DNA from 3 places in the Nonomuraea sp. NPDC050536 genome. Region 3 is predicted to be linked to each of the others. Evidence: riboswitches for the same ligand, from Rfam matches in the RefSeq annotation. Region 3 holds a riboswitch; each other region holds the start of a gene.
What was found. Region 3 has a riboswitch for cobalamin ahead of ACIBHX_RS06235 (ribonucleoside-diphosphate reductase subunit alpha). Riboswitches for the same ligand answer to the same signal wherever they lie in the genome.

Region 1 (2,257 bases), on a different contig from region 3:
GCGCCGCTCGCACCCGGACCAGTGCAGGCGGGTCTCCTGGGCCCGCTGCTGGGTGCCCACCCATGCGCGGGCATCGGCTTGCACGTCGGCCAGCGCCTTGGCACACCCCGGCCGCCCGGTGCACGCCGTCACACCGACCCACGGGGATCCGGAGTCGGTCACCAGCCCAGCGGCTTCCAGTGCCTGCGTCACCTGCCCGACGTCGTCGAGGTCGAGCAGCATCACGGTCCGCCACGGCGTCAGCCGTACCGCGACATCGGCGGCGCCCAGCGCACGGGCCTGATCAGGGGACAGCCGCCCGAGCGGCGCCACCACCTCCAGCGCCGCCCGCCCGTCCCGCTGAGCGATGCCACCCGCACGCGGCGGCGATGCCTGAGTGTTCTCCGGGCCGGCACGCAGATCCGGCGGCCACACCGTGAGCCCCATGCGGGCGGCGACCGTGGCGGCCCCACCGGGCACCTCCGCGATCCGCCACGCATCCCCGCGCACGTCCAGAAACGCCTCAGCCGCCGCGATCATCACCGCCACCGCCCCGGCGATCGCAGCGGTGCCGCAGGTCATACCTGCCAGAAGGAGTTGTCCTGATGCGTAGGTGACGTCGGCGGTGAGGGACGTGACGTCGTTCGTGCCGTCGTCCACCGCGAACAGGAAGCGGCCCGGAAGCCCGGCCAGTCGGGGAGTCGCGCATAGGGCCCGGTCCAGCGATTCCACCAGCGGCTGCGGATCCAGCGCACCGGAGGGACCGCGGCCGCCTAACGGGGAGGCCACGATGTTGCGGACCCGCTCGTGTGAGGCCGACGGCAGCAGCCCCGCCGCGGCCATCCGTGAGGCGAACACCTCGGGGGAGCGCAGCCCGCGGACCTGGACGTTGGCCCGGGAGGTGAGCTCGATCACGCCCGAGCCGAGCTCATCCGCGCAGGTGGCCAGCTCGAGCAGTTGCCCCGCCGAGATCGCCCCGCCCGGCACGCGGACCCGGGCCATCGGCCCGTCTGCCGCCTGGTGCACCTGGAGCGCCCCCGGACAGGCGTCAGGACCTAAACGTCCGGAAAAGTCGGCTATGGACACGAAGGGGATCGTAACGCCACTTCGCTGTAGGCTCCTCCGTAGGCGATGGCAAGGGAGGAAGCCGGTGAGAAACCGGCGCGGTCCCGCCACTGTGACCGGGAAGCGAACCCCACCGCAGGCCACTGCCCGGAAACGGGCGGGAAGGCCGGGGTGAGCGTTGATCCGGGAGCCAGGAGACTCCTGCCGTCGCGACACCCGCGAACGGGGCGAGGACCCCGAGGGAGGACCCTGCCGTGCCTGGCGTGCTGCTGCTCTCCACCTCTGACACCGATCTGTTAAGCGCCCGCGCCGGCGGCGCCGACTACCGCCTGGGCAACCCCGCCAGGCTGGCCGCAGGTGATCTGCCAGAACTGCTCGAAGGCATCGACCTGGTCGTGGTCCGCCTGCTGGGCGGCAGGCGGGCCTGGGAGGAGGGGCTCGACGCGCTGCTGGCCGGGCCGCGCCCGGTGGTGGTGCTGGGTGGCGAGCAGGCGCCGGACGCCGAGCTGATGGAGCTGTCCACGGTCAGCGGGGGCGTCTGCGCCGAGGCGCACGCCTACCTGGCCCACGGCGGTCCCGCCAACCTGGCCGAGCTGCACGCCTTCCTGTCCGACACCGTCCTGCTGACCGGCCGCGGCTTCGCCCCACCCGCCCCCGCCCCCTCCTGGGGTGTGCTGCAACGCGAGCCACACCGCAAGGACCCGGTGACCGGCGAGCCGGAGGGCGAGTCGCGCAGTGAGGGCTCGCTGATCGGCGTGCTGGGGGGCGAGTCGCGCGGTGAGGGGCCGGTGGTCGGGGTGCTTTACTACCGGGCGCACCATATGGCGGGCAACACCGCCTTCGTCGAGGCGCTTTGCCGGGCGATCGAGGAGGCGGGCGGACGGGCGCTGCCGGTCTTCTGCTCCTCTCTGCGCACCGCCGAGCCGGGACTCCTCGACACCCTGCGCGCCGCGGATGCGCTCGTGGTGACCGTACTGGCGGCAGGAGGCACCCGCCCGGCGACGGCCGGAGCGGGCGGCGACGACGAGGCGTGGGACGTCGGCGCGCTGGCCGAGCTGGACGTGCCGATCCTGCAGGGACTCTGCCTGACCACCAGCAGGCAGGCCTGGGAGGCCAACGATGACGGCCTGTCGCCGCTGGACGCGGCCTCGCAGGTGGCGATCCCCGAGTTCGACGGCCGGATCATCACGGTGCCGTTCTCGTTCAAGGAGAT
Region 2 (2,257 bases), on a different contig from region 3:
TCGCGTACGGCAGGCCGGTCCACCGCCCGAAATCCGCCTCGCCCAGCGCGGGAACCACGCACGGCTCGAACCCCAGCGCGACCGCGGTCTGCCCGGCCGCCCGCCCGGGTCCGACCCATGCCATCCCATCCGAAGCCCCTGTCAGGGCCCCGGCCCGAGCGGCAGCACGGGCCAGGCTCGCGGGATCGGCTTCCGAGTCCGGGTCAGGGAAGCAGGCCGCCCGCATACCGGGCGTGCCGGCCTGCCGTACGAACAGCACCACCCGGCTCAGACCGGAACGGCCGCGCGACGGCGCACGGCCCGGTCGCAGAGCCAGCCGAACAGCACGCCGAAAGCCGTCCAGAACACCAGCTGCGTCCCCAGCGAGGCGACCCTGAACTGCCACAGCAGCGTCGCAGGGAAGTCCGCGGGCACCTCGTTGACCGCAGGCAGCAGCTGCCACGCGGCGATCACCGGCACCAGGAACGCCGCCACACCGGCCGCCCAGCGCGCCCACGGCCCGGCGGTGACGCGCCGGGCCGTGGCCACCGCGATCGCCGTCGCCGCCAGCCCGACCAGCACCATCACCACGTAGAGCAGCGTCCGGCCGTTGATCGTGTCCGGATCGCCGACCGCCGGGGGATTGGCCGGATACTTCACGAACGGAACAAGGATGATCGCCACGAAGGCCATCCCGGCGGCGGCGAGCGCCAGCCCGCCCTCCGAGCGGGGCCCCACCCGGCCGCGCAGACCGGCGTACACCAGGGCGAAGATCCCGCCCACCGCCAGCCCGTACAGCCCGGTGGCCAGGAACAGCCCCGCCTTCTGCCCGGGCCGGCTCACGAGCTCCTCCTCGCCGTGGTCGTGCCCGGCGGGAGCCTCGTGAGCGGCGTGCGCCTCCTCCAGGGCGATCGCGCTGTCGACGCGCGGCTCACCGAAGACGAAGGCGAACCCGCCCGCGACGAGTCCGGCCAGCAGGCCCACGAGCAGGCCCCTGACCAGCAGGGTGCGAATCATGCCCGCGCCTAGTGGCAGGGCACGCCGAGCAGGTGCCGCCCGTCGTGCATGAGCTCGTGCAGATAGGACCCGGCCTGCGAGACGGCGCCGTTGTCCATCAGGACGAGATAGGCGACCAGCAGCAGCACCGGCACGGTGAGCAGCCAGAGGCCCAGACGGGGAAGGGGAACAGCGGAAGGAGTGGACAGCCCACTCATACTTGCCTCCTCAGGGATGACGCGTCCCGACCGGTGAGGTCACGATCGCCAAGCGACCTGGCTCCCGGGATCTGCGTCCCGGATACAGTGGCGCGTCCGCACCGGCATCTCACCGGATTTCTCTTGGACGATCGTGAAATCTCCCGGAATGTATCCCGTGCCCGGTTTCACGTCAACAGAGACCCCGCCGTCACCCAAGGATCCGCTCGGCTGGTCTGCCCCGCAGAGCCAGGCGGGCGGGAAGCAGCGTCGCGGCGAACGCCAGACCGATCGTGGCGCAGGCCATCGCCGCGTAGACGGCGGGCGGCACGTAGGGGAGCGGCGACCCTGTCACGGCGGTACTGAGCGCCATCAGCGTCGGCGCCGCGATCGCCGTGCCTGTCATGACCGCGATGCCGCCGACCAGGAGCGCCTCCCAGCGGATCATGCCGAGCACCTGCCGCCGGGTGCCGCCGACGAGGCGGAGCAGGGCGAACTCCCTGACCCGCGAGCCGGTGGCCATCACCAGCGTGTTCACCACCGAGATCGCGATGAACACGATGATCAGCCCGAGCGCGAGCATGTTGCCCCAGTCGTTCAGCTCCCGCGCCGTGTCGCGGACGGTGGCGGCGTCCGAGCGGTCCAGCACCGTCAGCCCCGGCGCCAGCCCGGCCAGTCGCGCCTTCGAGCCGCCGACTACGAACAGCCGCGCGCTCATGCCAGAACCGGAGTGATCACGCACCACCTCGTACGGCAGGGCGACGTCGCCGAAGCCGAGCCCCCGCTCGTAGACGGCCACGACCGTCCGCGTAACCGGAGTGCCGTCGCCGAGCCGCAGCCGCACCCTGTCACCGACCTCGGCCCCGTAGGAGCCGGCGGCGAACGTGCTCAGCGCCACCCCGTCGCCGCGCAGCCGATCCAGCGAACCGGCGCGGACACCGAGGTCGACGCCGTGCACCGGCGCCGCGAGCCCGACGGCGCCGAGCGAGGTCAGCGTGCGCTCGCCCAGCTGCTCGTACTCGCCGACCACCCGCGTGCCGAGCGCCTCCGTCACCCCGCGCACGCCGGGCAGCGCGCGGGCGGCC
Region 3 (2,257 bases):
TTCCGCATATAACCGCCAGGCGCGTGACGGGCATATCCGAGATGTGTAACTCGATGTGTTCTGTCAATAACTTGTAGTGAGGAGCGGAGGGGGTGGCCGGCATGCGCAGGAGGCACTTCCTGGCGCTGGGGCTGGGCGCCGCCGCCTGCCTGGCGGGCTGCGCCACCGCTCGGGGCGGTACGGCGGGCGCCCTCTCCATCGTGGCGGGTGGCGAGAGCTGGACCCCCGTGACCAAGTGCCTGGTCCAGGCCGCACGCCGCGCCGGATACCCGGTGACGGCGCCGGGCGCCGCGACCGTGATCACCGTGACCGGGCTGGCCGCGCTGGCGGCCGGCGAGCTGCACCGGGGGCTGGCCACGATCGACACCGCCACCCCGCTGGCCAGGCTCACCGGCGACGTCGAGGTCGTGGTGGTGCCCGCGAACTCCCGCTACCGCGAGTTCGGTGACCTGGCCGAGCAGCTGATCGCCAAGCCGGAGCTGACGCCGGTGGCGGGCGGCCCGATGGGCGGGCCCGACCACCTGCTGTTCGGTCTGATCGCCAGGGGGGTGGGCGCCGACGCCCGGCAGCTGGACTACACCGGCTATCCGGGGGGTGGCGAGGCGGTCGTCGCGCTGCTTGGCGGTAAGGTGGCGGCCGCGGCCGGGACGCTGGCGGAGTGGCGGCCGCGCGTCGACGCGGAGCGGGTCAGGCTGCTGGCCGTCTCCTCGGCGCACCGGGTCGACGGGCTCGACGCGCCCAGCCTGCTCGAATGCGGAGTGCGGGTCGACTTCGCCAACTGGTGCGCGGTGGTCGGGCCGCCGGGCATGGCGGCCGGGTCCAGGGCTCTGGCGCTGCGGATGTGCGACGACGTGAGCGCCTCGGCGCCGTGGCTGGAGGCCTGCCGTACCAGCGGCTGGCGACCGCTGCCGCTGAGCGGGGACGACTTCGCGGCCTGGCTGGCCTCCGAGGTGGACCGCACCCGCGCGGTGCTCGGTGATCTGGGCCTTCTCGACACACCGAACACAACATGCTGGGGCAGTTGCGGGAACGGCCACTAGATGTAGGATCCCTCCTGTCGCTGGTTCGCCCGTGAGGGCGGAGTGAAAGGGAACCCGGTGCGATTCCGGGGCTGCCCCGCAGCGGTGAGCGGGAACGACCGCCGTCACGAGCACTGGAGAGAGCTCTGGGAAGCGACGGCCAGTAGGCACGACCACGCCCGCGAGCCCGAAGACCTGCCCGCGACGTAGTTGTCCAGGGCCTCGCGGGAGGGCCCGGGGGCGTCGCGGCCGGGGTACCCCTGCGCCGCCGTGCTCTCGTGCGCCCTCGCGGGCATCGTTCACGAGGAGAGCAGTTGACGCAGATCGTTGAGGTGGATCGGCGGCTGGCCATCGAGGAGGCGGCCGCGAAGGTGATCACCGACCCGGCGAACTCCAGGGTTGCCGCCCGGTTGCTCGCCGAGGAGATCGCGGAGGAGGCCGGGTTGGCCTCGTTCTCCGAGTCCATCGCGGCGACCCACGCGGCCGGATTGATCCAGGACTCGCTGGCCGCCTTCGTCGCCGCCCACGCGGCCGAGCTGGACGCGCTGATCTCGGCCGAGGCCGACGACCGGTTCGAGTACTTCGGGTTGCGCACCGTCTACGACCGCTACCTGCTGCGCCACCCGGAGACGCGCAAGGTGCTCGAGCGCCCGCAGCACTTCTTCCTGCGGGTGGCCTGCGGCCTGTCCGAGACCGTGGCCGAGGCCGCGGAGCTGTACGCGTTGATGTCGACCCTGTCCTACCTGCCGTCGTCGCCCACGCTGTTCAACTCCGGCTCGCGCAGGCCGCAGCTGTCGTCCTGCTTCCTGCTGGACTCGCCGCGCGACGAGCTCGAGTCGATCTACGACCGCTACGGGCAGGTGGCCAGGCTTTCCAAGTACGCCGGGGGGATCGGGATCTCCTGGACCCGGGTCCGCTCCCGCGGCTCGCTGATCCGCGGCACCAACGGCCACTCCAACGGCATCGTGCCGTGGCTGCGCACGCTCGACTCCTCGGTGGCCGCCGTCAACCAGGGCGGCCGGCGCAAGGGCGCGGCCTGCGTCTACCTGGAGACCTGGCACGCCGACATCGAGGAGTTCCTCGAGCTGCGCGACAACACGGGCGAGGACGCCCGCCGTACGCACAACCTGAACCTGGCCAACTGGGTGCCCGACGAGTTCATGCGCCGCGTCGAGGCCGACGAGCCGTGGTCGCTGTTCGACCCCAAGACAGTCCCCGACCTGACCGACCTGTACGGC

Region 1: another riboswitch for cobalamin. It lies ahead of cobN (cobaltochelatase subunit CobN); the one in region 3 lies ahead of ACIBHX_RS06235 (ribonucleoside-diphosphate reductase subunit alpha).
Region 2: another riboswitch for cobalamin. It lies ahead of ACIBHX_RS25740 (CbtB-domain containing protein); the one in region 3 lies ahead of ACIBHX_RS06235 (ribonucleoside-diphosphate reductase subunit alpha).

The regions. Positions count from the first base shown of each region.
Region 1 is NZ_JBITHD010000009.1:208,180-210,436, forward strand. It holds gene cobG (precorrin-3B synthase) at 1-1,065, opposite strand, end outside; cobalamin riboswitch at 1,077-1,264, shown strand; gene cobN (cobaltochelatase subunit CobN) at 1,299-2,257, shown strand, end outside.
Region 2 is NZ_JBITHD010000009.1:217,534-219,790, forward strand. It holds gene ACIBHX_RS25730 (histidine phosphatase family protein) at 1-226, opposite strand, end outside; gene ACIBHX_RS25735 (CbtA family protein) at 268-996, opposite strand; gene ACIBHX_RS25740 (CbtB-domain containing protein) at 1,005-1,193, opposite strand; cobalamin riboswitch at 1,227-1,373, opposite strand; gene ACIBHX_RS25745 (FtsX-like permease family protein) at 1,384-2,257, opposite strand, start outside.
Region 3 is NZ_JBITHD010000001.1:1,281,668-1,283,924, forward strand. It holds gene ACIBHX_RS06230 (Bug family tripartite tricarboxylate transporter substrate binding protein) at 102-1,040, shown strand; cobalamin riboswitch at 1,045-1,237, shown strand; gene ACIBHX_RS06235 (ribonucleoside-diphosphate reductase subunit alpha) at 1,334-2,257, shown strand, end outside.